3 regions of the Paenibacillus sp. FSL R5-0887 genome follow, and region 2 is predicted to be linked to each of the others. Evidence: riboswitches for the same ligand, from Rfam matches in the RefSeq annotation. Region 2 holds a riboswitch; each other region holds the start of a gene.
The links. Region 2 has a riboswitch for cyclic di-GMP ahead of MKY14_RS11935 (thiamine pyrophosphate-binding protein). Riboswitches for the same ligand answer to the same signal wherever they lie in the genome.

Region 1 (10,881 bases), on a different contig from region 2:
AATCTGGTAGTGCTCGGAATATCACTGCTGCTAATGCATCTGTTGACAGACAAACTAGGTATTCAAGTCTTGATCTCGAAGGTGCTGGTTACCTTTATCACGGTGATCATCAATTTCTTTGGAAGTCGTAAATGGGTATTTTAAACATTAATTTCAGGCAGAAGGAGTTGCTATGCTTAAAGGCAAGTAGCTGTTTCTGCTTGATTTGTATATAACCATAGAAACAATATACGGAGGTGAATAACATTGCGTAAATTCTCCTATCTACTCATACTGGCTGGGATACTTATCATGTTATATCCGACAGCTAACGAATGGTACAACGACAGGCAGCAGGAGAAGTTATTAGAAACGGCTGAACTAAGCACTGCCGATAGTACTCCCCAGTCAGATCTGAGGAGCAGGTATGCTGAAGTTACTCAGCTGTTAGCAGAGGAATCGGTTCTGGATGCCCAGGCACAGCCCCAACCCCAAGAGACAGAAAAGCCTGAACCGGAGATTGAAGTCGGTGGCAAAGTAATCGCACTAATTGAAATCGATAAGATTGATTTGAAGCTGCCTGTATTAGAAGGGGCTACAAAAGCTAATATGAAACATGCTGCAGCCCATATGAAAGAAACGGCACCCCTTGGAGAGATCGGGAATGCTGCAATCGCGGCGCATCGGGCTCGAACTACGGGTCGTTTGTTTAACAGATTGAATGAGGTTGTTGTGGGGGATGTTATCACGGTAAAGACTAGTGATCAGGTGTTTAACTATGAGGTATACGATATTTCTGTTGTAGATCCGAGTGATGTCTCCGTTCTTGACGGGAATGACAAGGATAAGATTCTTACTCTGATTACATGTGATCCGCTAGTGAATCCAACGCATCGGCTGATTGTTCATGCCAAATTAACAAAATGAGAATAGTGAATGACAAGAAAACACAAATACCGGGAGATATTTATAAAATAATGGGTAATCTAGTAAATTAGGTCTTGTTCACAACTATAAATATGATAGTATTATACTATGAAAGCTAAACACGATAACGGCAAACCTTCCGAAAGGTAGGGACGCAAAGCTAAAGGGCCTTTTCCCGAAAGGATGGCAGCCAGCTACCGAATGAAGAGGCTTTTTTTGTTTGTTTCAAATGGATTCTATCAATTATATCTAGTAAAGCTAGAACAGATAGAGCTTATACGATAACGGCAAACCTATCGAAAGGTAGGGACGCAAAGCTAAAGGGCCTTCCCGAAAGGATGGCAGCCAGCTACCGAAAGGAGTTTTATCCGTGAAAAAGGTTTATTTTATGCTGGTGGCGTTGTTCGTCCTAATGACTTCAGTTCCGGTAAGTACAGCTCAAGCTGCAAGTGCAGATGCCAGCTGGTTGATTACATCCAAAGTGGCTCAAGGTGTTATTGGTATTAACTATGATATTCCGAAAGATAAAAGAATCAAACTCATGATCACCAAAGATAACAGCAGCTATACATATAACTTGTATGCTTCTGGACAAGCTGAGGACTTCCCTTTGCAACAAGGAAATGGGACTTATAAGGTTTCTGTTCTGGAGAATACAACCGGCAATAAATACAAAGCGTTATATTCCGAAGTAGTAGACGTAACCATGAGTGACTCGAATTCCGTATATTTGGGCTCCGTACAGAATGTGAAATGGAGTTCTTCTGATAAAGCGATTGTCAAAGCTAAACAATTAGTACAAGGCAAAACAACAGACGAAGAGAAAGTTAAAGCGATCTATAACTATGTAGTTGCGAATGTACAATATGATTACTCTCTTGCTAATAGTGTAACTACTGATTATATTCCAAGCATCGATAAGACATTGACTACTAAAAAAGGGATTTGCTATGATTACGCTTCTCTTTTTGCCGCAATGCTGCGGAGTGTAGATGTTCCTGCTAAGTTGGTAATGGGGAATACAAGCTACGTTACGCAATATCATGCCTGGAACGAAGTGTTGCTTAATGGGAAGTGGGTTACCATTGATACTACAGTGGATGCAGGACTTTCAAAGAGTGATAAGAAAACCGATTTAATTAAAGCCTCAAGCAAATATACTGCGGCAAAATACTATTAAGTTCGTCGCTAGAAATATAACCCTATTAAATAAACAACTAGCTTAATTATTAAGCTAGTTGTTTATTTTTATATTAGGGGTTGCTTTTCTATTAATAGTTGGGGTATTATAGGTAAGCGTTGTTAGACAGCGTACAGGCGATATAGACGAGGCTGATAAAAAGCTTCGAAAAATAAAGCTTGCATTTCTGAAAACAACATGATATATTATAAGAGTTGCTGCTGAGACATTAAACGGCGCCAACGAGAACTTGATCTTTGAAAACTGAACAACGAGTGAGTAGGAAATCACGCAAGTGAAATCCAAATTAGAGAATTAATTTTCTCGTCAGATGTTTCAAAATGAGCATATCGCTCTTTTCAATACTAATTGGAGAGTTTGATCCTGGCTCAGGACGAACGCTGGCGGCGTGCCTAATACATGCAAGTCGAGCGGAGTCATTTTGAAAGCTTGCTTTCAAAATGACTTAGCGGCGGACGGGTGAGTAACACGTAGGCAACCTGCCCTTCAGACTGGGATAACTACCGGAAACGGTAGCTAATACCGGATAATTTCTTTTTTCTCCTGAGAGAAGAATGAAAGACGGAGCAATCTGTCACTGAGGGATGGGCCTGCGGCGCATTGGCTAGTTGGTGGGGTAACGGCCCACCAAGGCGACGATGCGTAGCCGACCTGAGAGGGTGAACGGCCACACTGGGACTGAGACACGGCCCAGACTCCTACGGGAGGCAGCAGTAGGGAATCTTCCGCAATGGGCGAAAGCCTGACGGAGCAACGCCGCGTGAGTGATGAAGGTTTTCGGATCGTAAAGCTCTGTTGCCAGGGAAGAACGTCCGGTAGAGTAACTGCTATCGGAGTGACGGTACCTGAGAAGAAAGCCCCGGCTAACTACGTGCCAGCAGCCGCGGTAATACGTAGGGGGCAAGCGTTGTCCGGAATTATTGGGCGTAAAGCGCGCGCAGGCGGCTATTTAAGTCTGGTGTTTAAACCTTGGGCTCAACCTGAGGTCGCACTGGAAACTGGGTGGCTTGAGTACAGAAGAGGAAAGTGGAATTCCACGTGTAGCGGTGAAATGCGTAGATATGTGGAGGAACACCAGTGGCGAAGGCGACTTTCTGGGCTGTAACTGACGCTGAGGCGCGAAAGCGTGGGGAGCAAACAGGATTAGATACCCTGGTAGTCCACGCCGTAAACGATGAGTGCTAGGTGTTAGGGGTTTCGATACCCTTGGTGCCGAAGTTAACACAGTAAGCACTCCGCCTGGGGAGTACGGTCGCAAGACTGAAACTCAAAGGAATTGACGGGGACCCGCACAAGCAGTGGAGTATGTGGTTTAATTCGAAGCAACGCGAAGAACCTTACCAGGTCTTGACATCCCTCTGAATCCACTAGAGATAGTGGCGGCCTTCGGGACAGAGGAGACAGGTGGTGCATGGTTGTCGTCAGCTCGTGTCGTGAGATGTTGGGTTAAGTCCCGCAACGAGCGCAACCCTTAACTTTAGTTGCCAGCAGGTAATGCTGGGCACTCTAGAGTGACTGCCGGTGACAAACCGGAGGAAGGTGGGGATGACGTCAAATCATCATGCCCCTTATGACCTGGGCTACACACGTACTACAATGGCCGGTACAACGGGAAGCGAAGCCGCGAGGTGGAGCCAATCCCATCAAAGCCGGTCTCAGTTCGGATTGCAGGCTGCAACTCGCCTGCATGAAGTCGGAATTGCTAGTAATCGCGGATCAGCATGCCGCGGTGAATACGTTCCCGGGTCTTGTACACACCGCCCGTCACACCACGAGAGTTTACAACACCCGAAGTCGGTGGGGTAACCCGCAAGGGAGCCAGCCGCCGAAGGTGGGGTAGATGATTGGGGTGAAGTCGTAACAAGGTAGCCGTATCGGAAGGTGCGGCTGGATCACCTCCTTTCTATGGAGAATCGTTCTCTGCAATGAGAACATTCAAATCGGAAGCTAAGCTTCCAAAACTCAGGTTTAGGCCTGTTACTCACTCGTTGCTCAGTTTTGAGAGTTTAAGCTCTCAAGTAAGACTTGATCCTTGAAAACTGGATACCGAAACGAATTTGCGTTTTAGAACATCTTTTAGCAACTTGTGTAAACAAGTAAATGTTATTAGTGAGATGATTCCAAAGAGAATGTCATCGTATGATATTTTCCTGCGGAAAAATCAAGGTTAAGCTAATAAGAGCACACGGAGGATGCCTAGGCGCCAGGAGCCGAAGAAGGACGTGGCGAACAACGAAACTGCCTCGGGGAGCTGTAAGCAAGCTTTGATCCGGGGGTGTCCGAATGGGGAAACCCAGCTGTGGTAATTCGCAGTTACTCATTTCTGAATACATAGGAAATGTAGAGGCAGACCAGGGGAACTGAAACATCTAAGTACCCTGAGGAAGAGAAAACAATAGTGATTCCGTCAGTAGCGGCGAGCGAACGCGGAACAGCCTAAACCTAAGAGCTTGCTCTTAGGGGTTGTGGGACGTCTCACATGGAGTTACAAAGGAATATGGTAGGTGAAGAGGTCTGGAAAGGCCCGCGATAGAGGTAAAAGCCCTGTAACCTAAACTGTATTCTCTCCGAGACGGATCCCGAGTAGTGCGGGGCACGTGAAACCCCGTATGAATCCAGCAGGACCATCTGCTAAGGCTAAATACTACCTGGCGACCGATAGTGAAACAGTACCGTGAGGGAAAGGTGAAAAGCACCCCGGAAGGGGAGTGAAATAGAACCTGAAACCGTGTGCTTACAAAAAGTCAGAGCCCTATTAATGGGTGATGGCGTGCCTTTTGTAGAATGAACCGGCGAGTTACGTTTAACATGCAAGGTTAAGCCGAGAAGGTGGAGCCGCAGCGAAAGCGAGTCTGAATAGGGCGAATTAGTATGTGGACGTAGACCCGAAACCGTGTGATCTACCCCTGTCCAGGGTGAAGGTGCGGTAACACGCACTGGAGGCCCGAACCCACGTACGTTGAAAAGTGCGGGGATGAGGTGGGGGTAGCGGAGAAATTCCAATCGAACTCGGAGATAGCTGGTTCTCCCCGAAATAGCTTTAGGGCTAGCCTCGGTATAAGAGTAGTGGAGGTAGAGCACTGATTGGGTGCGGGGTCCGCAAGGATTACCAAGCTCAGTCAAACTCCGAATGCCATATACTTATTGCCGGGAGTCAGACAGTGAGTGCTAAGATCCATTGTCAAAAGGGAAACAGCCCAGACCATCAGCTAAGGTCCCCAAGTGTGTGTTAAGTGGGAAAGGATGTGGAGTTGCACAGACAACCAGGATGTTGGCTTAGAAGCACCACCATTGAAAGAGTGCGTAATAGCTCACTGGTCGAGTGACTCTGCGCCGAAAATGTAACGGGGCTAAACACACCACCGAAGCTATGGCTAGATACGTATGTATCTGGGGTAGGGGAGCGTTGTGTAGGGGTTGAAGGTGTACTGAAAAGAGCGCTGGACACTACACAAGTGAGAATGCCGGTATGAGTAACGAAAAGATCAGTGAGAATCTGATCCGCCGAAAGCCCAAGGTTTCCTGAGGAAGGCTCGTCCGCTCAGGGTAAGTCGGGACCTAAGGCGAGGCCGAAAGGCGTAGTCGAAGGACAACAGTTTGAAATTACTGTACCACCGTAATCCGCTATGAGCGATGGGGTGACGCAGGAGGGTAGTGACGCGGACTGATGGATGTCCGTCTAAGCAGTGAGGCTGATGTGTAGGCAAATCCGCACATCGTTAAGGCTGGGCTGTGATGGGGAGCGAAAATTATAGTAGCGAAGGTCATGATCTCACACTGCCAAGAAAAGCCTCTAGCCAGGAGAAGGTGCCCGTACCGCAAACCGACACAGGTAGGCGAGAAGAGAATTCTAAGGCGCGCGGAAGAACTCTCGTTAAGGAACTCGGCAAAATGACCCCGTAACTTCGGGAGAAGGGGTGCCCCGGTAGTGTGAATAGCACGAGGGGGCCGCAGTGAAAAGGCCCAAGCGACTGTTTAGCAAAAACACAGGTCTGTGCGAAGCCGCAAGGCGAAGTATACGGGCTGACGCCTGCCCGGTGCTGGAAGGTTAAGGGGAGTGGTTAGGGGTAACCCGAAGCTATGAACCGAAGCCCCAGTAAACGGCGGCCGTAACTATAACGGTCCTAAGGTAGCGAAATTCCTTGTCAGGTAAATTCTGACCCGCACGAATGGCGTAACGACTTGGGCGCTGTCTCAACGAGAGATCCGGTGAAATTTTAATACCTGTGAAGATGCAGGTTACCCGCGACAAGACGGAAAGACCCCATGGAGCTTTACTGCGCTTGATATTGAATTTGGGTACGATCTGTACAGGATAGGTGGGAGCCGTAGAAATCGGAGCGCAAGCTTCGGTGGAGGCGCCGTTGGGATACCACCCTGATCGTATCTAGGTTCTAACCTAGTACCCTTACCGGGTACGGGGACCGTGTCAGGCGGGCAGTTTGACTGGGGCGGTCGCCTCCTAAAGAGTAACGGAGGCGTTCCAAGGTTCCCTCAGAATGGTTGGAAATCATTCGCAGAGTGCAAAGGCATAAGGGAGCTTGACTGCGAGACCTACAAGTCGAGCAGGGACGAAAGTCGGACTTAGTGATCCGGTGGTACCGCATGGAAGGGCCATCGCTCAACGGATAAAAGCTACCCTGGGGATAACAGGCTTATCTCCCCCAAGAGTCCACATCGACGGGGAGGTTTGGCACCTCGATGTCGGCTCATCGCATCCTGGGGCTGAAGTAGGTCCCAAGGGTTGGGCTGTTCGCCCATTAAAGCGGTACGCGAGCTGGGTTCAGAACGTCGTGAGACAGTTCGGTCCCTATCTGTCGTGGGCGCAGGAAATTTGAGAGGAGCTGTCCTTAGTACGAGAGGACCGGGATGGACGTACCGCTGGTGCACCAGTTGTTCCGCCAGGAGCATGGCTGGGTAGCTACGTACGGACGGGATAAGCGCTGAAAGCATCTAAGCGTGAAGCCCCCTCAAGATGAGATTTCCCAATTAGTAAGACCCCTTGAAGACGACGAGGTAGATAGGTTGGAGGTGGAAGTGCAGCAATGCATGGAGCTGACCAATACTAATCGGTCGAGGGCTTATCCTATACGTAGAATGCAGATTCGTTTCGGATTCAGTTTTCAGGCATCAAGCCTGTAACACGCTTAGAAATTCATTCTCACTTCTGTGATGAACCGAATTTCACGCGGCGGCGTCTGTTTCATAGACGCATGTTTGGTGGCGATAGCGGAGGGGTTCCACGCGTACCCATCCCGAACACGACCGTTAAGCCCTCCAGCGCCGATGGTACTTGGACCGAAGGGTCCTGGGAGAGTAGGACGTTGCCAAGCACACGAAGCCATTGTTGATTTATCAACAATGGCTTTTTTGTTCCCTTTACCGCTTAATTTTAAAAATGTGGATAAGTTATGGGGAATTAACGAAATTATAAAAGTTACTAACATGTGGATGAAATAATAAAATATATTCAAAATGAAAGTAGTCCCCAATTTATGTGGATAGAGCAGTGGTATATGTGGATACTTCAAGTAAATGCAAGGATATTTTGCATGGCAGGAGGATAAACAATGGACAACAGTAGCAATCTTGTGTGGATAGAAGATTTTTCTGTACATGCGAGCGACACGGATTATCGTTCGCAGGGTAAGTTATCCTTTGTTCTGGATATCATGCAATGTGCGGCAGACTTCGCAGTGGGTAATTTGGGGATAAGTGTGGAAGAAATTCTGAATGCAGGAATGGGCTGGATGATGATTACGTTAGATCTTGATTTTAAGCGTATTCCCCGCCCGAATGATGTGCTTAGCGTACATACCTGGAGCAAAGGCACTAAAGGGGCACTGTGGCAACGGGATTATCGTATTTTCGATGCAGATCATATAGAAATCGCCACAGCACGATCCATATGGGCTTTAGTAGATATTGAGAAGAGAAAGATACTTAGACCGAATGCCCTTCCAGTTCAGGTTAAGCACTATAATGGCGATTCAGTAGGCGATATGCCTGTTAAGGTAACGATCCCTTCTGATATTACTATGGAAGAAGCTTATCGGTATCAGGTAAGATATAGTGGGCTGGATAGCAACGGACATTTGAATAATGCCCGATACGGGGATTTATGTTGTGATGCGCTCACTTTAGCGGAATGGGATAATGCAGAGTTCACACGCTTCCGGATTACTTATCTACAAGAAGCTAAGTTTGGGGATGAACTGACTATTTTACGTTCAGCTGTAACGGATGATGGTATATATGTACGCGGTCAGAATAGTGATACTGTGTATTTTGAAGCATGTATAGCGTTAAAAAGTGTCAAATAGTACGAATAAGTAAGTAATTTATAAATATGGAATATTATTATAAAAGCGATTTCTCCGAACATCAATCGGGGCAATCGCTTTTTTTATTGAAAACGGATGATGTTTCTAACATATTTGGAAAATTTTTTTGAGCCTGTCACAATTAAAGGGATCACATTCGTTATATAGTTGTAGTCAATAACAAGGAGGTGATTCTTTGGAACGTCGCAGCCCCGGGGTCCAAGTGAATCAAACAATAATTGAAGAGGCTATCGATCAGGTTCTTGCGGGTAACCGCGAAGCCTATAGAACTATAATACAAGCCTATGAAAGAAAGATTTATACGTATTGCTATTATATTTTGAGAAGTCATGAAGAAGCAGAGGATGCTGTGCAAGATATATTTGTAAAAGTGTATCAGGAACTCAGACGTTATGAGAAACGAGTCTCTTTTAGTGCATGGTTGTATAAAGTGGCCTATCATCATTGTCTGGATCAGGTTCGCAAACGCAAGCGAAGAAACCGTCTGTTGTCGCTATATAAAGAGCAGCAGCCCAAAGCCTATTATAATCCTAACGATGAGGAGCCATTGCAGAAGTTATTTATGGATGACCTGACAGCCGAAGAGAGCAATCTCCTGATTCTTAAGGTGGTTGAGCAGTACAGCTTTGAAGAAATGGGTCAGATTATGGATTGTAATTCAGCTACTTTACGCAAGAAATTTGAACGTCTACGCAAAAAGTTAGTCCGGCAAAGAATGAATGAAGGAGGCAGCCCTCATGGAGAAATGGCAAGATCGAACTGAAAGTCAGAAGATGGAGCACATTCGTCAAACATTCCAAAATCATGAAATGCCGGTAGACAGTTTCAGCGATTCAATTATGAAGCGAATAGGAGACGAGGGAATGGAAAAACGAGCGTCAAGAAAGAATGGAAATAAGTTTCTGAAAAAATCATTGGTGGCTGCCTCGGCAGCAGCAGTGTTGGGTGCGGGGATAATCGGTAGCGGATTTGTATCCCCGGTCATGGCTGAAACATTGAAGCAGATTCCTGTTGTAGGAAGTATTTTTAAGGGGATTGACGATAAAGGTCTAAATGCTGCTGAGGAAAAAGGATTATCTACTGCCCCTAACCAAAGCGTTACCCATGATGGAGTGACCTTAAAGGTTACCGATGCCTATTATGACGGCTCGCGGTTGGCTTTTGCGATTGAACGGGAAGGCATTGATAATGATAAGATGATGGCTGAGATGATTATTGAACCGATTGAGTTCGATCCATCGCTAACAGAACAACATGCGAAAGTGACAATGAACCAGTCCGAAAAAGGGTTGTTGGGTTCAGCAGAAGTGAAATTGCCGAATGGGAAAAAACTGGAGAGCCAAATGTCATCTTTTGGTGATGTTGAGGGAAAAAAGAATGCTATTTTATACGATTACAGAAATCTAAATAATATAGAGGCTTTGGGGGATGAATTTGAATTAAGCATCAGTGTGCCGGTTACACAAATTGCAGAGCCTTTTGTAATCAAGGTGCCGGTGAAAAAAGTAACGGAAGGAATTATCAAGCTTGATCTGAACCAAACAAAAGAGGCAGAAGAATTCAGTTATACGATTACCAAGCTGGAATTAACTCCAGCCACAAGCAGATTACAGCTCAGCGAAGAAGGTAAAGCGCCAACTGTGAAAGAAAAGGATGGATACACAACCTCTGAAATGTTCTATGAAATCGTTGATGAACTAGGTAATGCGTTCTCATCGGGTGGTTCATTTAACTTGCCAGCTATAGTCTATCCTTTGGTAGACAAAGATTTCATACCGTTCGCGCAAACACCAAAGACAATTACAGTTAAGCCGTTTACTTACTCCATTGATGAAAATCATAAAGCATTAAGGGATGAAGAAGGAAAACAAGTTAAACATTATTATCCGGAGCTTGAACAAACGATTCAGGTGGAGCAAAAGTAACTATTAATCCCATAAGCAAAAAAAGCCCGTGTCTGCATAGCAGATACGGGCTTTTTGTTAAAAAATGAGAATTTATAAGCTGCAAAACTATAATATCTTTATATTTCTAAGAGTAACGGTTGTAATCTATAAAAGACGACAACGTAGTCTCTTCTTGTAAAAATTCTAATGGAATGTAGATTTCACTCACCGAGTTTTCGTTATCTGGTCCAAGGTACAATTCACCATAATATTCCAATTCAAATGGAATGGACATCCTGTATTCTGTTTTCGGCAGCCAGATTCCGTAGATATATTTATAGGTAGAAGGGATATCACAAGAGCGGCCTTTATGGATGAATTTCAGATAACGTATGGGTGGTAAGATCTGAAGGGGGAAAGTCTGATTGTGGTCTGCTTTTATAGGACTAAGCTCGCAGGCACACATGATCGAAAACCCATTACTCTCATAGTCATCTGGCCAGAAGCCAAGCTGATAATATTTTTCAGGCTGTATTCTATTCGA
Region 2 (10,881 bases):
AAGATGACGTCCCGTGAGCTAGCCCAGACCTTAGAAGTGTCTGAACGAACTGTGTTTAGAGATATGGAAGCCTTATGTACAGCGGGAATACCGATTCTTGCCGAACGGGGACGCGAAGGGGGTTGGATGCTCACAGAAGGATACCGGACCTCCTTAACGGGTATGAAGCCCTCAGAAATTGCTACTCTGCTGCTGTCCGCAGACTCCTCAATCTTAAAAGATCTGGGTATACAAAACGACTTCTCTTCTGCCGTGCTTAAGCTGGAGGCTGCTTCCCCATCCAGGCCGAATAATCCAGCCAGTTACCTGAGCCAGCGCATTCATATAGATGGTGCCAGCTGGCACCCTTCCGACGAGACATATCCGTTCCTATCTGTCCTGCAGGAAGCTGTTTGGGAAGACCGTAAAGTAAAGATCACTTACCCACGGAATGACGAGATGAAGGAGCGTTTCATTGAACCTCTCGGGTTAGTCGCAAAACGTGGAGTTTGGTATGTAGTGGCACGAACCGAGGGTGAAATGCGGACTTTTCGCGTGTCGAGATTAATACAAGCTGACGCAACTTATGAATCATTTGTCAGACCTGAGGCTTTTGATTTAAAAAGCTACTGGGAACAATCGACTTTAGCTTTTAAAGCAGCACTGCCAAAATATGTAGTGAACTTAAAGGTGAATGAGTCTATTCTTAAAGAATTACAACGTGAAAGATATGTAACTATAACTTTAGTAGAACCCTCTGCTAATACTGGGTGGATGAACGTGGAGGCCGAGTTTAATGCTATAGAATCTGCCTGTCGTATCGTACTCTCTTTCTCTCCTTCAGTTATTGTTTTAGCTCCTATCGAACTAGTAGGAATGGTAAAGTCTGCTATTAAAACAATTTCCACAATATATGAGGAATTTTGACATGAATTCTAAATATCTACTACTTAAAGAAGATTTATGACACTTCTCTATAGACCAATGACCTATAAATCCCCTATAATAACACCATTACATAAAATTTAATAAGGGGGACATTTTACCAATGAGCTGGATGCACAAACTTCCGTTAAAACAAAGAATTGTTGCCGGATGTTACCTCGTTGCCGCACTGTTTGCTATTCCTGTCTTAGTTACGTTAATGATTCTAGGTCAATTTCTCGTAGGAATTATACTAGTAGTTGTTCTTGCAGGTCTGACTTTACCTGTTGCTCGCTTCGTGGAGAGAACGCTTACATCATCTTTTGATGATATTGCTAATGTATCTCACAGTATTTCGAAGGGCGATTTCACTAGCAGAGCGGACGAAAATGGCTCAATGGGTGACGTAAGCCGCTCCTTTAACACAATGATTGATAAGCTCAAGAAGATTCTGACCGATGCATCGCAGATCACCCGTCAAGTTATGGATGCAAGCCGCGGAATCGAAGATAAGAACCAGAAGCTGAAAATTGTCATGGCACAAGTAGCCTCTTCTTCTACTGAGCTCGCTCTTGGTGCAAATGAAATATCTACGGATATCGCTGATATGACAGAATCCATTAAAGACATTGAGACCAAAGTATCCAATTATACGAACTCCACCAAAGAAATGAACAGACGTTCAATACATACCTTAGAACTTGTTGAGCAAGGGCGCCAATCCGTAGATACACAGGCTGAAGGCATGCGTAAAAACATAGAGGCTACACAAAAAGTGGCTGATACTATTGAAGCTCTCTCACAAAATGCCCGCGGGATTACGATGATCACCAAGACCATCACAGAGATCGCTGAGCAGACCAACCTGCTGTCACTGAATGCCTCCATCGAAGCTGCTCGTGCCGGAGAGCATGGTCGGGGTTTTGCCGTTGTAGCTCAAGAGGTCCGCAAGCTTGCTGAAGAATCTACGGCATCCACAAAAGAAGTATTCGGCTTGGTCCGCAGCATTGAGTCAGATATTAAACAAGCCATCGATAATATTGCCATCAATGAAGAGGTTGTGCAGGTTCAGAATGAAATGATCACTCAATCTGCCCATATTTTCGCACAAATTGTACAAAGCGTGCAGTACATTACCGAGCAAATCTCTTCATTCTCTGCGGAGAGTGATCTTATGCTAGAAAGTGCCTTGAAAATTTCCAGTGCAATTGAGAATATCTCAGCAATCACCGAAGAAACTGCTGCTGGCACGGAAGAGGTATCGGCGGCTATGAATGAACAGATTAATGCCCTGCAGTCTGTTGCAGAAGAAACGGAAAAAATGACCCAGGCCGTATTTAATCTGCAAAAAACCATTCATATCTTTAAATTCTAGTTCAAAACTATCAACTGCCACCTAAGCTGAGTCTTAGGTGGCAGTTTTTTTCGCGAGGCAAAACTTCATCTCTTGGACAAGACTTTCGTCAAATTTCGAGTTTTTTTAGCGGATTATGTTGACAAAAATTAATGAGGAATATATTGTAAAGGAAAATTATTCTTATCAACTATAAATTAATATTGGCAAAATCCTCGAAAGAGGATGACGCAAAACCATGGATCTACAGCCTCATTTTTTCGTTTGAGGCCATGATTGCCAGGTTGCAGAGGAACCAGGACGGCTGAACTATTGTTCAGTCTTAGCGGCGCCTTATGCCACCAACCTGTGCTTACTATAGAGCACAGGTTTTTACTTTTTGAGTATATTGATCTATCGTATCTATCCGGTAGATTAATAACTAATATATATCAAAAAACTTGTGAGGTGTTTCTTTTGAAGACAGTCGCAGATTACATGGCGGAAGCACTACGTAACCTTGGAGTCACCCATTCTTTTGGGATCATTGGCAAATCCATTTGTCCAATAGTTCTAAAGATGGTGGATTACGGTATTGAATTTATTCCCGGCAGACATGAAGCAAGCTCCGGATTCGAAGCAGCAGGGTATGCGCTGAAAACGGGTAACCTAGGCGTAGCATTTGGTACTTCGGGTCCTGGGGGAACTAACCTGCTTACAGCAGCAGCACATGCGAAAGCTAACAACCTACCTGTCCTATTTATTACCGGCCACCAATCCATTACAGAGCTTGGAATTCCTCAATGTCAGGACTCCACCTCTTTTCTGGCTGATTTAGCTGATATGTTCAGACCTGCCACCTTGTTCAGTAAATTGGTTGAACGTGGGGATCACTTTGGTACTATTTTTAATCATGCGATTTCTGTGGCCCTGACCAAACGGGGTCCTGTTCATCTTTGTATTCCTTTTGATGTACAAACTGAAGTATTGGAAGAATGCAATATAGTAATCCCAGAAAGAGAGTCTCTAATTAGTCAAGCTAATATCGATAGAGTCATCGATGCTATTCAAGCTGCTAAGAATCCTTTGATTATTGCGGGTAAAGGAATTAACCGCTCCGGAGCACATAAAGAGCTTGTTCAACTCGCAGAAACTTTTAATATTCCTGTAGTAACATCTCCTGGTGGAAAAGGGGCTATAGTCTGGGATCACCCACTCTATCATGGTCCTATTGGCGTTGGCGGTTCGACCCACGGGGACGATTTATTGAATAAAAGCGATTTATTTATAGTGCTTGGATCACGTTTAAGTGATATGACCATCTGTAATCTTAAACGGGAGAATCATCCAGCAACTTTAATTCAATTTGATATTGATCCAACCTTTGTCGGAAAAATACTATTGTCCAAAACGATACCGGTCACTGGGGACCTGCGCGATAATTTGGTGCACTGCCTAAATCATATTGACCCAAGCACAATCACCAAACGTGAGGCTTTGGCCGATGCGGATTATTCAGAAGAGCTTCCAACCCTCAAGAATCTTTCCCTTGCTTCGGTAATGAGCACTTTAAGTGATTTGATCCCTTATAATAATTCAATTTTCGTTGATGATGGAAGTCATGGATTCCACGCTGCAAAATGGTACAAGGTTAAGAAACCGGGCAGCTTTGTTTTTGATGCGTATTTTGCTTGCATGGGTAATTCGATCGGCATGGCTATTGGTGCAAAGGTTGCAGCTCCTGAAGAAACTGTCCTCTGCATTACAGGTGATGGTTGTTTCATGATGCTCGGCGCTGAGATTAACACCGCTGTCTGCAAAGATATCCCTGTCATCTTTATCGTGGTCAATAATAAGCAACTAGATATGGCTCTTAAGGGTATGGAGAAAACCACAGGTCGTATCGATGGAACTCTATATGAAGTACCAATGGACGCCGTAAAATTCGCTGAATCTCTAGGTGCTAAAGGCTACAAATGTGAGACTGCGGATGAATTCACAGCTGCAATTAAAGATGCGGTAGCTCTAAACCATGTTGCCGTTATTGAACTACTAACAGACCGTGATGAAGTCCCTCCGACTGCACACCGTACTTTGAACCTAAACTAGGAGGCTAACCATGAAGGAAAATATCAACAGTGGTCTCAACCACTTCACGAATCTATCAGGAGACTATGGCGCAAAAGCACTAGCTCCAATTAAAGACCACTTCCCTGACTTGGCTGAATTTATTATGGGGAATGCCTATGGCGATATTTTTCAACGTAATACTATAGCCCCTGACTGGAAGGAAATCGCTGTCATTTCATCTTTAATTTCAATGGGTCAATTCGAACAGTTGGGCGTTCATTATGTCATGGCCCTTCGTGTTGGAGTTACCGTAGAACAGCTTAAAGGTATTCTATTACACTTAGTACCCGTTATAGGGGCACCTAGAATCATCACAGCTTTTAATATCCTGCTTGCAACCATAGAAGAAATCCAATAACTCAACAGTTCGACAACAATATACAAAATTCGACTTTATTATTGCATACACTTGAAAAATATGCCTATAATAGAGTCGGAATATCCCATTACTTGCTGTATAGTGTCGAATTTTGACTTTTATAAAACAGCTAAATGGATATACATGGCTGGATATTGCAGTCGAACTGTTTTGGACAAATTCAATCTATGGGAGAGATTTAGGCATGGGAAGTTTCGTTTTGAAGACAGACACTACAAACAAGGTTATTAACATTGAGTTAGATGGAACATTTTCTGAAGAAGATGGTCTAAAATCTATTCAAGCTTATCAACAAACTATCAATCCAATTACTCCAGCTGACTATGAACTAAAAATCGACTGCAGAAAGCTAAATGTAACTGCACCAGATGTTGTACCTCTTTTAGAAAGCTGCTTTGTAATGTTTAAGAATGATGGATTTGTAAAAGTAAATCTAACGCTTGAAAATAACCCGATCCTCAAAATGCAGCTTTCCCGTCTTGGCCGTAAAGCTGGACTCGATAACATCGAGATCATTTCTGCGGTTACAGTCTAGATCTTTTAATCTTAATATGTAGGCCACATTTTACTGCTTTCCTGGAGGCGTATTATGACCGGAATTCGTATTAAAGGCATTGATATCTATCATCCCAGCAATATAGTTGGTAACGACTTTTTCATTAAGCATTTTGACGAAAAAGGCATTGATATTCGAGGTCTATTATCCGCATTAGGTCGTATTACACGGTATAGTATTAAGGATGCGGATGAGAATTCCCTTACGATGGCTTTTGAGGCTGCCAGGAATGTTCTGGAGAAAAGTGGTCTCACAGGTGCCGATATCGACCTTATTGCCTATGCAAGTCAAACTCCTGAGTATATCTTTCCTACCAACTCATTAATGATTCACCGTTTGATCAAAGGCGCATCCCATACGATCTGCATTGACAGTAATGCTAATTGTGCGGGTATGACGGCTTCTGTGGAACAGGTTAGCCGTCAGATGCAAGCGAATCCTAGGATTAAACGAGCGTTGGTCATCGGCTCCGATTATGTAACCCCTCATGCCGATAAGAATGATCCAGTCTATTACGCTAACTTCGGTGATGCAGCGGCGGCAGTCATTCTTGAACAAGCTGAGGATGTGGTCGGTTTCATTGACTCTATCTACCAAACGGATCCTTGTGTTTGCGATAATTCCAAGTTCCCGTGCGCAGGCCTGGCTAAACTGGGTAAACAAGGTGTAGCGGCTGGAGAGTTTAATGTGAAGTTTATTCCTTTTGATAATTCCATTTGCATAGATGCTGCTTCTGAGTCTATTCGTACTCTACTGTCTAACAACAATATCGCGCCTGAAGCCATTAAAGCAGCCTGCTTCTCACAGTTTTCATTGCCTAATATCTTAGAGATGTGTGAGAAAGTCGGCATTGATCGCAATGTAGCGGTATACATAGGGGATGAATTCGGATATACCTCTACCAGCAGCCCATTTATTGCTCTACATAAAGCTGTAACTACTGGAAAGATCGAACGTGGTGATAAAGTCCTGTTCTGGACAGTGGGCGCCGGTTGGCAAAATGTAGCATTTGTTATTGAATATTAGGAGCTGTATAACAAAAAGCGGCAAGCTAGGGATTCACCTAAGCTTGCCGTTTTTTAATATAAATATGAACGCAACATCAGGACTTACTTGCAAAGGTGAGCCCCTTTTCCGCGAGAGCACTCCGTAATAGGACGATCGCCTTTGGCCCCAATCCATGTAGCTGCAGAAGCTCTGCTTCTGTAAGCTTGCTGAATTGTTGAAGCTGAACATATCCAGCCCCATGCAGGGCTCGAAGCGCCGGCTTAGATAGTCCGCCCGGCAGATCAGATTCGGTTCCGTTAACCATAGATATATACAGCTCCTTTATCACTGATATCCTTCATGCTTCTCCCAACCCATGGTACGCGCTACAGCGTCCTTCCAGGCGTTGTAACGACCTTCCCGCTCAGTTATACCCATCTCAGGCGAGAAGACCCTCTCAGCCTTGTTGAAGCTCTCTAGCTGAGCACGTGTCCAGACTCCGGACGTTAACCCGGCCAGAAGCGCCGCACCCAAAGCTGTTGTCTCCGCATAGGTTGTTCTAGTAACCTCACTGCCCAGGATATCAGACTGGAATTGCATCAGCAAATCGTTACGCACAGCTCCGCCATCCACACGAAGGCCGGTCAATGGCATGCCTGCGTCTTTTTCCATAGCTCCTATTACATCTCTAGATTGAAAGGCTAAGGACTCCAATGTAGCTCGTACCAGATGTCCTGAGGTAGTGCCTCTAGTAAGGCCAAATATGGCTCCACGGGCATACATATCCCAATAGGGTGCCCCGAGTCCGGTAAACGCAGGCACAACGATAACCCCTTCACTGTCCTCTACTTCCCGTGCTTTATCTTCTGAGCCTGCTGGCTCCTCTATAAGACCAAGACCCTCCTGCAGCCACTGAACAGCCGCTCCGGCCACGAACACACTGCCCTCTAGGGCATAATAGAGTTCATCTCCCATACCCCAAGCTACAGTGGTCAACAAGCCATGACTGGAGGCTACAGCTTCTGTGCCTGTGTTCATTAGAATAAAACAGCCTGTACCATAGGTGTTTTTGGCACTGCCGGGTTCTAGACAAGTATGTCCAAACAATGCGGCCTGTTGATCTCCAAGTACAGAGCGAATTGGAATGTCTGCCCCGAACCACTGTTTGTCTGCTACTCCAAATTCGCCGCCAGACATTCTTACTTCTGGCAGGATGGCACGCGGAATACGAAGCTCTTCCATTAGCTCTTCATCCCAGCACCGTTCATGAAGATTAAACAGCATCGTACGTGAGGCATTGGTAACATCCGTGACATGTACGGCTCCGCAAGTAAGTCTCCAAATTAACCAGCTGTCGATCGTCCCCGCTAGAAGTTCCCCTCGATTCGCCCGCTCTCGGGCGCCATCCACATGATCCAGTATCCAGGAGATTTTGGTAGCTGAGAAATAAGCATCTACAACAAGGCCCGTCTTGCTCGCAATAACTTGCTCCAGCCCTTTACTTTTAAGTTCTTCACATTGCTCTGCAGTACGCCTGTCCTGCCACACAATCGCAGGGTATATCGGTTTGCCCGTTATTTTATCCCAGATTAAAGCTGTTTCTCTCTGATTGGTTATTCCGATGGCAGAGATCTCCTCAACTGCTATGCCACCCCGCGCAATCGCATCTCTTGCCGCTGCGAGCTGTGACGCCCAGATTTGCTCAGGGTCATGCTCTACCCAGCCTGGATGGGGGAAGGATTGTTTAACTTCATATTGACCTTGTGAGACCCATTTAGCCTCCGTATCGAACAATATGGCTCGTGAGCTGGTAGTACCTTGGTCTAAAGATAAAATCATTCTATGCCCTCCCAAGCAAAACCTACAAGATATGTTCCACGATGAACAAGATTAATGTGTTTGTTTCAACAAAAAGCACCTCTGCTGTCAGAGGCGCTATCACACATTGTGTTTGGAATTACTGTTTTTCGACAGGAAGTCTTAGCGTAAAGGTTGTACTTTCGCCTAGTTTGCTTGAAGCTGAGATGGTCCCGTGATGCGACTCTACAATATTTTTAACAATCGCAAGCCCAAGTCCCGTTCCACCTGATTCTCCCCGTACACGCGCCTTATCAGCTTTGTAGAAGCGGTCAAATATATACGGCAGATCCTCTGGTGGAATTCCAACCCCTTCATCCTGAATTTTAATCTCAAGATAACGACGGCCTTCTAATACACAAGTTCCTGTATGAACCGTGATTTTTTTGCCACCCTGTGTGTGGCGAAAAGCATTATCGAGTAAATTGGTTAAGACTTGTTCCAGCTTATCCTCATCCGCCGCCTTCAGAACAGCAATATCACTCTCTTGCTGTAAGTGAAGATGGATATCGCGCTCTTTCGCACGTACAGAAAATTTACGGTAGACTCGTTCCAGCAGTTCGTTCATGTCCACCTGAGCTTTCATCATATCCGTATGTCCGGCTTCCATTCGGGCAAGATCAAGCAAATCCTTAACCAGACGCCCCATACGCAGTGATTCGTCATGAATGACCTGGATCAGCTCACTGCTTTCTTCAGGGGATGAAGCCATCCCGTCCAATAAAGCCTCACTGTACCCTTGCATCATCGACAATGGTGTGCGGATTTCATGGGAGACATTAGCTACGAAGTCTCTGCGCATCTTTTCCAGACGCACCTCTTCCGTCACATCCCGCAGTACAGCAACTACTCCCCGGATACTGCCTTCAGAATATAACGGTGCCATATGAACAGACCAGACGCCCTGCCGTACATGTACATTGGAGCGGTCATCGCCACCTTGCTTCAAGGTGCTTAAAAATAAAGGACGCAGGGGAGGAGGAACACTGCTCTCAGCCGTTTCGGGATGGAGCTCAGCATCACTCGCATGTCCCCACTGCAAATCGCTCCAGCTCTCTAGCAGAGCTTGGCCGTGCGGATTGGTCAAAATAATCTGCCCTTCAATGTCAAAGGTGATCACAGCATCGCTCATACTGCGCAGTACGCTAGACAGATGCCCCTTCTCATGATGCAGACTGCGAATGTTCTCTTCAAGCTCCTCAGCCATATGGTTAAAGGAAGTAGCCAACTGGCCAATTTCATCACTTGTGACAAGCGTAAGCCTTGTTCCGTATTCACCCCGTCGAATGTTATTCGCAGCTTCAATGACACGCTGCATCGGCTGAGTGATTTTGGTAAACAAAAACAACGCAAAAAATGTCGTCAAAGAAAATCCGATCATACAAGTATACATAAATAAACGTTTGATATCTCCGGAATTGGCAAAGTTACTGTCTATGTAGGGAAGCAAAAATAACCCCAAGGTAATAAGCACGACAGCGACCAGGCAGATGATCGTAACCCACAGTTTGCCGACAAGACTTCTCCAGAAGTTCACTTATTTAGGTACCTCTAGTTTGTAACCTACGCCCCATACGGTCGTAATCATCGCTGCAGATTCCGGTGATACTTTATTCAGTTTTTCACGAAGACGTTTTACGTGAGTATCTACAGTACGCAAATCTCCGAAAAATTCATAATTCCAGACATCCTTAAGCAGTTCTTCACGAGAAAATACTTTATCAGGCGAAATAGCCAAATAATGCAGAAGTTCATATTCTTTAGGTGTCAAACTTACTTCTTCACCACCAGCAGTCACACGGTGAGCATCATGTTCAATAATAAGATGAGTAAATACAATGTTATTGCTGGAATTGCTCTCCTTGGACAAGAAAGCAGTCGCCGAAGAACGGCGCATAATAGCCTTCACCCGGTAAATGACTTCACGTGGACTGAAGGGCTTCACAACGTAATCGTCTGCGCCCATCTCAAAGCCTTGAACACGGTTGATCTCTTCCCCTTTAGCTGTAAGCATTAAGACCGGTGTTGACTTCACTCCTCTGAGTCTTGTCAGCACTTCCATCCCATCGATGCCAGGCAGCATAACATCCAGCAAAATCAGACCGTAGTCATTTGCTGTTGCTTTACGAAGAGCGATTTCTCCGTCTTCCGCTTCATCGATTTCATAACCTTCTTTTTCAAGATACATCTTTAGCAGGCGGCGAATGCGTTCCTCATCATCCACTACCAGAATTCTGTTTAAATGATCTGCCATTTCACTACAACCCCTTCATCAATACAGTAGAACGTAACCTTTAAACCATTGTGCAACGTTAACAGGTAAACTATGCTCAGTCCGTCCCCGCGTAAGAATGAAGTCCGGCGATGACTAAATTAACGCCAACCAGAGTAAACATTACGACCAGGAAGCCAAGCACAGCCAGCCAGGCAGATTTTCTTCCTTGCCATCCACGAGCCAAACGTAAATGAAGATAAGCGCTATAGAAGAGCCAAGTGACAAGCGCCCATACTTCCTTAGGATCCCATCCCCAGAATCTTCCCCAAGCGATTTGCGCCCATATCATTGCAAAGATCAAAGCGCCTAATGTGAAAATAGGAAAGCCAATGGCTATCGCCCTATACGTAATCTCATCTAGATCGCCCTCATCAATTCCGTCCATCACTGGGTGTAAAGCAGTGCCCAGCGGTTTACGTACGATCAAGCGAAGAACTCCGTAGAGGATTAATCCGGAAAGG
Region 3 (10,881 bases), on a different contig from region 2:
GTGACCGATTATTCTGGGCGCCAGGATCTGGGGAGCTTTCACGACCTGTCTCCATATTATTTACCGTACGCTATTCTGGCCCGTTCCGATAAGGAGCCATTGTTTGCGGGGATGGCCGAATGGGCAGGCAGAGCACTGGAAAATCCGGGGGTCTGCTCTGTCAACGTACTTGTACGTATGCTGCTGGAGCCGGAGCTTCAGCAACCTTTTGAAGATTCGGCAGCTCTGCCTGTAAAATATGAGAAAATACTGAACGGCGATTTTCCGCGACACGGCTATCTGCAGGATATGGAGAAGTCCGGCCATCAAGGGCGAATTTACCACAGCCGGCTGCATACTGATTTCGGAGCACCGGTTGCGCGTTACAGGGACGGGAACACTAGCGTGACCTTAATCACAGAGACGCCGTCTTTTTTTGCACTCCGTCACGGTGCTGTCAGGCTGCTTGCAGTGCAGCTGGCTTCTTACTTTAATCCGGGATATGTCCCGATGCAGAAAATGATCAAACTACCTGACGGATACCACCTGTCAGGAGAACAAAAGAAGGGTTATTACGGTCCTGTAGAAGGTGAACTGCTTCCGCAAACATCTGGGGAGCCGGTAAGCCCTTGGTATCTGCTACCGCATCAGAGCCGCGCACTTACGCATGAACAGACATTCCGTGTGGAGACGGAGGTTCAACGCACGGACAGAGGGTGGACCCTCCGGTTGCATGCTGAGGAACCTACAGAGGTTATGACTCAGCTGTCTTTTATTTTTGGACGGGAAGGATGTTTCACATCGGGTGAATTGCAGGCTGTCGGAGAGGACCATTATCTCTGGAACGGCGGTAACCTCCGCTATAGTTGTGAAGAGGACTGGATTGAACTGACAGGGGGCGAGCTTGGCCATCTGGCGGCTACGGTGCGTGAGGCGAAGCTGCAGGATAACTGCAAGGCGGTGTTGGTCAATTTTATGACCCCGTTCGATAAGACGATTACGATCACTCTATCTCCTTCCATGATAAGAGAGTAACCTTTGCAACAATTTACAATTTAGCAGACGTTGACGTTACACCTCAGTCTTAGAATAATAAGCCTTATTAAAAAACCTTCCATTAGAAGCAAACCTGGAGTTATCAGGTCTAATGGGAGGTTTTGTTATGCATTTGCTAAGCATAGACTCACCAGATTTTAACCGTGCATAATGGTATAAGTAAGAAATCCGGGGACACCAGCAGTCAGTGATTCAGACATTCTCCGAAGCCGTGACTGTCAGCTTTTATAAAATTTCCTTTAGTTTGGTTTACATAGGCACTTTTTTCGGTGGTCAAGTGTTATAGAGATATAAAGGTTAAGGAGGTGCTTACATCGCCACAGGATTCGCTAGACTCGACAGAGTTGGAAGAGCTAATCGTTAGGATTCAAAAGGGAGATTCCGAGCAGTATGCTTTAATTGTCAGGTCATTCCAAAAGCCGATCTATCGATATTGCTATCGTTTGTTAGAAAACAAGCAGGATGCGGAGGACGCGGTTCAGGATATTTTGGTAAAGGGTTATCAATCTATCCGGCAATACAAATCGCAAATGCATTTCTCGGCATGGCTCTATCGTATCGCATATCATCATTGCTTAAATCTGCTGCGCAGGCGTCGTCTGCATAAGCAAGTCATGCGTATTTTTCGTCCGGAAGTACTGTCTGCAAGTCCTGAACAGGAGCTGGATGCTCGGTTGTACAGTCCTTCATTGTCTGCAGCTTTAGCGCGATTGTCGCTTGAGGAGAGAAACATGCTTATTCTGCGGGTATTTGAGGAACAAACTTATGCTGAGATAAGTGAGATTCTAGGGGTCAGTCCCAATGCGCTAACTAAAAGAATGAATCGGATCAAGCTAAAGGTTCAGGAAGCTATGAAGTCAGAGGAGGAGATCATATGGAAAGAAACAAAATCAGCAATGAATACCAAGATATAATTTATGCCTCGGCGGGCAATGAACTTTTGGATGAGGTAGATGTAGAAGAGAAGGTCATGGGGCGTATTACTGGCATAACAGGTCGAAAGCGATCGTTCTCGCTGAGGGTGATGAATAAAACAACAGCAGTGGCCAGTATGTTAACGCTGTTTCTGCTGATTTCTGTGACTGCGTATGCTGCGTCTGAATATATCCAAATCCGCAATAGTGAAGGAGTAGTGAAGGTCCAACATGTTGCGCCGACTGAATCTGCAGAAAATGCTTCTTATGATAAATATGCGCAGCAAGCAGAAGAGTTCGCTAAACCGGGTGAATTGATCGCTTATCTTGTGAAAAATAAAGCAGGTGCAGCAGGCTTGGCGACAGAATTGCAGTTTAAGTATAAAGAGCAGCGGATAGATGCGTATTCTGATTTTTTAAAAGAAATCAAAAGAACAGGGGCGCCAATGCTTCCCAAAACGGCAGCGGGGTACGCTTTTAAATATGGTGTAATCCATCCTAATTCTCCGACTACGGATACAGCTAAGCCAGGTTCTCTGTATAAGGAAACATTAAATGATCTTACCGCTCAGGCAAATAAGGACAAGGGGACCCGCAATTTGTTTATGAAGGCTATACCGTGGTCCGAGCCAGGGGCGCTAAGTGTAACTTATTCGAAGAACAATGCTTTTATAGGGATCTCAGCAACGCTCATGCATGGCGGCAAGGTTTTCGTGGAACAAACGCCTGAGAATCAAGTTAATAAGCTCACAGTTGCAGGGACAGAAGTTATCTATAACAAGGTAGTAAGGGAAGAAGTCAGCTATGATTATCTGAACTGGTATAACGAGAAGCAGGATGCGTATTATACACTCACCAGCTATGGAGATAAGATTTTGACCCAGGAGCAATTTTTACAGCTGGCTGAGGAGCTATTGAAGTAGAGTTTTGAAGTTTGAGGTTTGAAGTTAGTAGTTAGTAGGTGCATGCGCTAAGTTAGTTGTATTATGTGCAATTAAAGTTCACCAATAGCTGTATATAGGCCCTTTAGTTGTACTTGATGCAGCTATTACTGGTTAGATTAGTGGAAATAGACGTTTTTACGGATTTTAGTTGTAGAGAATGCAATTAGAGAAGAGGCTATGAGCGGATCAGAAATAAATAAGTGTATAAAATACAGTTAAATCGTATGCAGGGAAGGCAGCAATTGGATTCAGATATAAAAGAAGGTATCCCCAAAGCGAGAGCTGTAGGGATACCTTCTTAATATTCTTATATCTTCGAAAATTCGAAGAGCGTTAGCCTTCTAGCAGTAGTGCTTCCGGATCTTCCAGCAATTCCTTCACTTTGACCAGGAAGCTTACCGCTTCAGAGCCGTCAACGATCCGGTGATCATAGGAAAGGGCGATGTACATCATTGGACGGTTTACGGTTCTTTCTTCGTCCAGCGCGATCGGACGCAGTTGGATCTTATGCATCCCTAGAATACCCACCTGTGGTGTATTCAGAATCGGTGTCGATAACAAGGAGCCGAATACGCCACCGTTGGTGATGGTGAATGTTCCGCCTTGCAGCTCGGAGAGGCTGAGCGTATTGGCACGTGCTTTGGAAGCGAGCTCGCCAATCTGGCGCTCGATTTCCGGGAAGCTGAGCCGATCCGCATCACGGACTACGGGAACTACAAGTCCTTCTTTCGCTGCAACAGCAATACCGATGTCGTAGAATTTCTTAACGACCAGATCTTCACCGTCGATTTCGGCGTTTAGCAGTGGATAGGTTTTAAGCGCACCGATCACGGCTTTGGTGAAGAAGGACATGAAGCCTAGTCCAACTTCATGTTTCTCTTTAAATGCATCCTTGCGGCGCTTGCGGATGTCGAGGATCGCTGTCATGTCCACCTCGTTGAAGGTGGTAAGCATAGCCGCGGTCTGCTGCGCTTCGACCAAGCGGCTGGCAATCGTGAGCCGTCTGCGCGACATGCGCTTGCGCTCCACGTTTTTGCCCTCGTCCGGCGTGGCTTTGCCCGCTGCCGGCTTCGCTGGTTCCGGCTTGCCTTGCGGCGCCGGAGCTACCGGTGCAGCGGCCTGCGGCGCTGCTGCACCATGACCGGACACATCGGCCTGACCAATCCGGCCGATAGGATCACGGGCGCTAACCTCGCCGAGGTCGATGCCGCGCTCCCGTGCCAGCTTGCGTGCGCCCGGCGATGCCAATGCAGCATGGCTGTCGCCACCTGCTGCAGGCACTTCGGGCGCAGCTACAGGCGCGGCGGCTTCTACTGCGTTGCCGCCTGCCGGAGCCGCTTTAGGCGCTTCGGCTTCGCTTTCAGCACCCCGCGGCGTACTGCCGCTTGCGGCTCCAATGATGCCGATGGCTTCGCCAACGGCTACGTTCTCGCCCGCTTGACGCAGGATGGTGGAGATGACACCCTCCACCTCTGCACTAATTTCCAGATTGACTTTATCCGTTTCCAGCTCAGCAAGCACGTCGCCTTGACCTACCGTGTCGCCTTCTTTAACCAGCCATTTGTAGATGGTTCCTTCGGATATGGATTCTCCCAGATCGGGTACTAAGATTTCTGACACAGGCCGTTTCCTCCCCAAACATAATGGTTTACGCTATTGTGATACCGCCCTCTTAAGAGGACGGTACAGCCGCTTGTACGTTCGAATTTGATTTTAGGGCTTCTGTTACAATTCTACGCTGTTCGAAGCTATGAACATCTGCATAACCACTGGCCGGGCTGGAACGTTCCGGACGGCCGATATATCTTACGCCGGCATTTTTCGGTGCGATGGCGCGTAACCGAGGCTCACTATAGCTCCAGCCGCCCATATTTTTCGGCTCTTCTTGCACCCAGACAATTTCCTGAAGGGAGCTGAAGGAGTTTAAATGTTCGCTTAGCTCCTGTTCCGGGAACGGATAAAGCTGCTCTAGGCGAAGAACATGCAGCCATGACCAATCCTTATCCGGTGCTGCTTCCAGTTCTGTTTGGATGTCGATAGCGACTTTACCGCTGCAGACTACGAGCCGTTTAACTTCATTTGGTTTCTGGCCAAGCAAAGATTCAGCTAATACAGGCTTGAATTGTCCTGAAGCCAGCTCGGTTCCGGCAGAAGTGCTGCGCGTATTCCGAATGAGACTTTTCGGCGTCATAATGACTAGCGGTCTAGCATCTTCCTGCCCGCATAACGCTGCTTGGCGCCGCAGCAGATGGAAATATTGCGAAGCGGTAGTCAGGTTAGCGACCGTCCAGTTCTCCTCAGCGGATAGCTGTAAGAACCGTTCCAGCCTACCGCTGGAGTGCTCAGGTCCCTGTCCTTCGTAGCCATGCGGCAGCATGATGACGAGATTGCTGCGCTGTGTCCATTTGGCGCGTCCAGCGGCAATGAACTGGTCAAAAATAACCTGACCCGCATTGGCGAAATCACCATACTGTGCTTCCCAGATTACGAAGGTTTCCGGTGCAAACACATTATAACCATATTCAAAGCCTAATACTGATGCCTCTGACAATGGACTGTTGTATACGCCAAAGGAGGCACGGGAATCGCTTAGCTGATGCAGCGGAGAGAATAAATCTCCTGTTTTACTGTCGTGCAGCACCAGATGGCGATGTGCGAAGGTTCCGCGCTGGGCATCTTGACCGCTCAGTCGGATGGGCGTTCCATTTTTCAGAATGGTAGCGAAGGCTAATGTTTCAGCTAGTGCCCAGTCGACCTTTTCACCCTCATTCAGTGCATCTTTACGACGTTGTAAAATGCGCTCCAGCTTCGGATAAACCTGGAATCCAGCAGGAACCGTCAACAGTTCACGATTGATCTCCTGCAGGCTGGAGATGGATACCGCTGTAGTGTTTGCCGCTGCGCGGTCCGTTTGTAGAGGAATGAAGGCTTTGGGTTCTTTTTTCTTATGATTGCCTTCCTTCATAGTATCGTACGCACGCTGCAATACGCTTTCTGCTTCAGCATTCATCTTTTGTACGTCTTCGGCGGTAAGAACCTTTTCGTTTTTCAGTCTCTCTGCATAAACCTTGTAGACGGTTGGATGATTGCGAACCTTACCGTAGACAATAGGTTGTGTGGTTTCAGGATCATCCATTTCGTTGTGACCATGACGGCGGTAGCCGATGAGATCAATTACGAAATCTTTTTTGAATTGATGGCGGTATGCGCTAGCTAAACGTACAGCTGCTACGCAGGCCTCTGGGTCATCAGCGTTGACATGGACTATTGGGATTTCATACCCTTTGGCGATGTCACTCGCATAATGCGTAGAACGGGAATCTTCACTTTCAGTCGTAAAACCAATTCGGTTATTAACAATGATATGGATCGTCCCACCATTTTGATAACCTTGAAGTTTGCCGATATTAAGCGTTTCTGCAACAATTCCTTCACCTGGAAAAGCAGCATCGCCATGCATCAGCACCGCCATAGCTTTACTGGTATCAATCTTCGGCAGTCCTGCAGTGCTCCGATCTTCTTGTGCGGCACGAGTGAAACCTTCCACGACAGGATTGACGAATTCCAAGTGACTTGGGTTATTCGCTAGTGTTATTCTTGTGCGTACGGTTTCTCCTTCACGGACAGCACGGTCTGCACCGAGATGGTATTTCACATCACCTGTCCAACCATAGTTAATGCCTGTGGAGCCTTCGGAAGGGAAAAGCTCCTTGTTCGGAGAATGATGAAACTCTGAAAATATGATATCATAAGGTTTGCCCAAAATATGTGCAAGAACGTTGAGGCGGCCGCGATGCGCCATGCCCATCAAAATATGCTCCGCACCGTCATGTGCAGCAGCACGTACGATTTCATCTAACATCGGCACAAGAGCATCATTGCCTTCAAGACTGAAACGCTTCTGACCTACAAAAGTCTTGTGGAGGAAGGTTTCAAATTGCTCTACCTGAATCAGGCGGTTCAGGAGCTCTTTGCGTTCTGTATTATTTAGGGGTGCTGGTGAGCTGGTGGATTCTGCCTGTCTATTTAGCCATTGCAGTTCTTTTTCTTCATGCACATGCCCGAATTCATAGGCGATAGTCTTGGTGTATGCCTGACGCATACGTTGCACGGCATCCCATCCGGTATGCACATCATTCGGCGCATTTTCCCATATAAGCGTGGCAGGCAGTGCGATCAGGTCTTCGCGGGTCAGCCCATAGGTTTCAAGCTCAAGATATTTTGCCATGGGATTCTGATCGCGTACCAGCGGATCAATTTCAGCGGCCATATGGCCATATATACGAATATTGGCGATTAGCTTGGAAGCTCTTACTGCTTTTCTAAGCCATTCGGTGTCTCCCGAGATGCGCGGCTGAGGAGCCGGTTCGCTATCCGGAGTTAGGGGAGGAGGTCCCGAATTTGTAAAAAGCTCGCGATAATTATTTTCTACGGTGGAGGGATCTTTCACAAACTGTTCATATCTTTCTTGAATGTAGCCTAAATTGGGTCCGTAATACTTACTCCAAATGGATTCGTTATAGGGCTCTTTGGCTGCCATGAATACATCCTCCTTAACGGATGAACTCCATACGTGACATTTTGTGTCAACGCTTACTGGAGCTGTGATGATTGCGGTTTCATTTCTCATCTTATTGTGCTACTTTCGGCCACTGTAATCAATTCATTCTTTCGTCCAATACGTTCGCAAAATGGTATGGGTTAGCTTGTTCTAATGAAAAGAAGGGTGTTTCTTCTCATTACCCATTCTAAAGGCCTATTAAAATGATTCTATTATCCTTATTTTTAACTATTAGGTCAGTAAATATTTATTTTGCTAGTACAATTTATTTTATGTAACGGACGAGTATCGTGATAATCGGACAAGATCTTTGAAAAAAAATCTTTTATTTTTCGTTTTTAAAATAGAAAGTAACCAGGAATCGACACACTTTTCCGCTTTCTTTTTGTATAATGTTATTGCAGATAGTAATTTTATAGTTTTTTAAGTAGATCCTTTCGTGAAAAGGGTCCAGTAAAAGGTAAACTTGCCGAAAGGCAGGGGCACAAAGTCGCGGGTCTAAGGTAGAGATACTATGACAGCCGGATTGCCTGGGGACGTAAAATCTTAGGGGGAGATTTTTTGGAAAAGTCCAACCAGGGTAGCAACAGAGAACAGCAGTTTATTGATCTGGATCAAGAGTGGGTACATTTATTATTAGCAGCTAAGAAGGCTGGCATTAAGGCAGATGAAATCCGCCAGTTCTTTCATGAGAAAACTGTGCAGATCGTGCAGTAATACATTAGAGGGGTTACATATCGAAAAAGGGCACAGCGGTTCTTCGCTGTGTCCTTTTTCGATATGATTTAGTAGAAGAGAGGATCGTACCAGATTAGTAGGAAGTATTAATCCTTTTGATCGAGCTTCCATTTCTGATAGTCCAGAAATTCTTTGAATTCGCGTTTGCTAATGCCTGAGTCCATAGCTTCCTGCACCAATCGGAACCATTCCGAATCTAAATGTGATTCCTCTGCATCATTGGGTTCTCCATAGAGTAGGGCATGAATGGATACCTGAAGCGCGTCAGCGATTTTTTCGATAAACTGGATGGATGGATTGGATTGGATGTTTCTCTCCACGTTGCTAAGATACGACTTAGCCACATCTGCTCTGTCCGCAAGCTCAGATAGGGAGAAACCCTTGTCTAGGCGGAGCTGCTGGATACGTTGGCCCATATTCTGTGGCACTATGCTGACGCCCCTCCGTAATTTTTGTTATTAGTATAGCAAATATCAATAAATCGGACAAAGTTTATTGTAAAGAGAAGAGCAGCAATCTGCTTATCCGTGGCCGGATTCAGGATCTGCTGCTCTTCGAGTATTTTATTAAATTACTTTATTGATCTTAGTAGTCTTTTTTCGCACCTTGTTTAGCTACGAAATCCCAAGTCAGTGTTAAGCTATCGCCTTGGAAAATATTTTGATCTTGGTTATTTTCCACAAATTCGAATTGGACGGAGAAGCTGTCGTTGGTACCGGCTTTAATACCGGATGCTTCGGTAAAGAGTTGATCCCAACCTGTATTTTTTACGAGATCCGGATGCTGACTTTTTAAAGCAGCAAGTGTAGTCTCATAAACTACATTTTCAGGAGAGACGATAGGTACTCCTTTATCATTATTTCTAAGGAATTTAACTTTAATGAACTCGGCTAAATCCAGGTAGTTATCTCCTTTAGCATCCGTGATTTGAGTCGATGTATTCAGAATAATAGATCCGATATCGAGCGAACCATCGTTTTTCAATTTGAAGGATTTAGTTACAGTATCACCTGGTTTCAGGTTAGGAATATTAACGATGACAGAAGGGTCGGAGTTCAGATCGAGCGTGCCCGCTGCGAATGTAGCTGTGCTTTGCGCAGTGTCGCTAAAGTATGCGAAGGTTCCTCCGCCGATTAATGATAAACCCAGTGCTGCAGATGCTACGCCAAGACCCAATGTTTTCTTGATACCCATAATAAAATTCCTCCTCAAATTTGTGTTTGAATTTTTTATAAAATTTATATATTGTATCTTCCGGTTCGTAAGCGGAAGTGGACAATCAACTTAGGGCTGTGTTTCTGTTGGGGGCGGTGAGGCTGGCAGTAGGGCAGCATTTTTCTTTTCTAATGCAGCTACAGCCTTCCAAGAGGTATACAGAGCATAGAGCAGAAGCATCAAGCCAGGCACGATCATGAGGACTACACTTCCAGCTTTGGAAACCGCGAAATTCATAGCGTAACCGACATAGGGTACAGTGACCCCGGTATACTGAGCTACAACATTCACAGAACTGGTAGGGTTCATGTCGGGCGCGTCGTTGTTATCGCCTTTAGTGCGATAAACAGCTTCACCAGTAGCGTTATTGACGGTCGCTTCTACAATTCGGTGAGTAATGAGCAGATTATCTTCATTCCTAAAGGTGATGACATCGCCTGGTTTGAAACGATTCATATCCCCTCCGGGTTTTAATGCGACAATTGAGCCTGTCTGAATTCCTGGTTCCATCGATCCTGAGAGTACGGTTTTGATCTCATATCCGAAGAAAGCAGGTTCACCGCCGGAGGCCTTGGATAACACTACGGCTGCCACCAGCAGAATAAAGATCACAAGCATTAAGCTCGATAGGGTATTATTGATAATTTTTTTAATTCGCATCTTATTCTCCACCTTTCTCAGGTTGAGGGTCCGAAGGAGCTTGGGTTGCTACCGGCGGGGTAGTCGTACTGTCTTCCGCCTTTGGCGTCTCTTGTGGAGCCTCTTGCTGAGGGACATCTTTTGGAATTGTGAGCTCTTCGTCAATTTCCGGCTTTACCGGATCAGTGGCTGGGGCTTCAGGTTGTTCTTTATTTGGGGCTTCCGGAGCAGTTTCGCCTGATGTTGGAGGGGTTGCCTCAGCTTTCGCTTTATCCTCGGCTTCTTGTTGCTTTTTCTCCTCAGCCAAACGTTCTTCTTCTTTTTTCGCTTCTTCTTCTTTCTTTGCTTGCTCTTCTTCTAGCCGAGCTTTTTCAAGCTCTTCTAGTTTTTGCTCGCGAGTCTGACTGATCAATTGGAGTTTATCTTGAAGGGTAGTGATACCTGAGGTTGCCGATTCTTTATGGTTAGTCAATTCGGTATTTAGAGCTTCATAAGATGAGGTGAGGTCGCTAGAGATCACGCCGTCTGGTTGAGTGAAGGTAATCAGGAATGGCAGTGGCTGTGGGAACTCTCCTTCGCGTAATTCAAGTTGTCCATAAACATCACTGGTAACTACCGAAGCGAATGGAAGACCGACATCGTGTATGGAGGTTAGGTAACTAATAACTCCATTTAAGGAAGCATTCAAGGATTCCGAGATCACACCGCTTTGATTTAGGCTGCTTTGTAAATCTCTGAAAAATTGCTCGTCCTTGATTTCTAGACAGTTGGAATCTAGAGAAGTCATATATCCTCCTATCTGGAAGAGTAAGGCTGCTGCTGCACTTAGCTCATT

Region 1: another riboswitch for cyclic di-GMP. It lies ahead of MKY14_RS24205 (transglutaminase-like domain-containing protein); the one in region 2 lies ahead of MKY14_RS11935 (thiamine pyrophosphate-binding protein).
Region 3: another riboswitch for cyclic di-GMP. It lies ahead of MKY14_RS25515 (anti-repressor SinI family protein); the one in region 2 lies ahead of MKY14_RS11935 (thiamine pyrophosphate-binding protein).

Annotation. Positions count from the first base shown of each region.
Region 1 is NZ_JBBOCE010000002.1:1,409,977-1,420,857, reverse strand. It holds gene MKY14_RS24215 (GtrA family protein) at 1-144, shown strand, start outside; gene MKY14_RS24210 (class D sortase) at 247-906, shown strand; cyclic di-GMP riboswitch class I at 1,026-1,108, shown strand; cyclic di-GMP riboswitch class I at 1,183-1,263, shown strand; gene MKY14_RS24205 (transglutaminase-like domain-containing protein) at 1,277-2,086, shown strand; rRNA gene MKY14_RS24200 (16S ribosomal RNA) at 2,453-4,010, shown strand; rRNA gene MKY14_RS24195 (23S ribosomal RNA) at 4,273-7,196, shown strand; rRNA gene rrf (5S ribosomal RNA) at 7,324-7,440, shown strand; gene MKY14_RS24185 (acyl-[acyl-carrier-protein] thioesterase) at 7,678-8,430, shown strand; gene MKY14_RS24180 (RNA polymerase sigma factor) at 8,627-9,214, shown strand; gene MKY14_RS24175 (DUF4179 domain-containing protein) at 9,189-10,376, shown strand; gene MKY14_RS24170 (AraC family transcriptional regulator) at 10,483-10,881, opposite strand, start outside.
Region 2 is NZ_JBBOCE010000001.1:2,631,736-2,642,616, forward strand. It holds gene MKY14_RS11925 (helix-turn-helix transcriptional regulator) at 1-906, shown strand, start outside; gene MKY14_RS11930 (methyl-accepting chemotaxis protein) at 1,028-2,278, shown strand; cyclic di-GMP riboswitch class I at 2,453-2,549, shown strand; gene MKY14_RS11935 (thiamine pyrophosphate-binding protein) at 2,705-4,345, shown strand; gene MKY14_RS11940 (carboxymuconolactone decarboxylase family protein) at 4,356-4,724, shown strand; gene MKY14_RS11945 (hypothetical protein) at 4,930-5,280, shown strand; gene MKY14_RS11950 (ketoacyl-ACP synthase III) at 5,335-6,327, shown strand; gene MKY14_RS11955 (DNA-binding protein) at 6,404-6,613, opposite strand; gene glpK (glycerol kinase GlpK) at 6,634-8,127, opposite strand; gene MKY14_RS11965 (ATP-binding protein) at 8,246-9,682, opposite strand; gene MKY14_RS11970 (response regulator transcription factor) at 9,683-10,399, opposite strand; gene ccsA (cytochrome c biogenesis protein CcsA) at 10,476-10,881, opposite strand, start outside.
Region 3 is NZ_JBBOCE010000002.1:1,717,591-1,728,471, reverse strand. It holds gene MKY14_RS25540 (hypothetical protein) at 1-1,014, shown strand, start outside; gene MKY14_RS25535 (RNA polymerase sigma factor) at 1,341-1,949, shown strand; gene MKY14_RS25530 (hypothetical protein) at 1,910-2,872, shown strand; gene odhB (2-oxoglutarate dehydrogenase complex dihydrolipoyllysine-residue succinyltransferase) at 3,227-4,513, opposite strand; gene MKY14_RS25520 (2-oxoglutarate dehydrogenase E1 component) at 4,566-7,433, opposite strand; cyclic di-GMP riboswitch class I at 7,904-7,988, shown strand; gene MKY14_RS25515 (anti-repressor SinI family protein) at 8,016-8,171, shown strand; gene MKY14_RS25510 (helix-turn-helix domain-containing protein) at 8,279-8,608, opposite strand; gene MKY14_RS25505 (TasA family protein) at 8,778-9,386, opposite strand; gene sipW (signal peptidase I SipW) at 9,477-10,067, opposite strand; gene MKY14_RS25495 (hypothetical protein) at 10,069-10,881, opposite strand, start outside.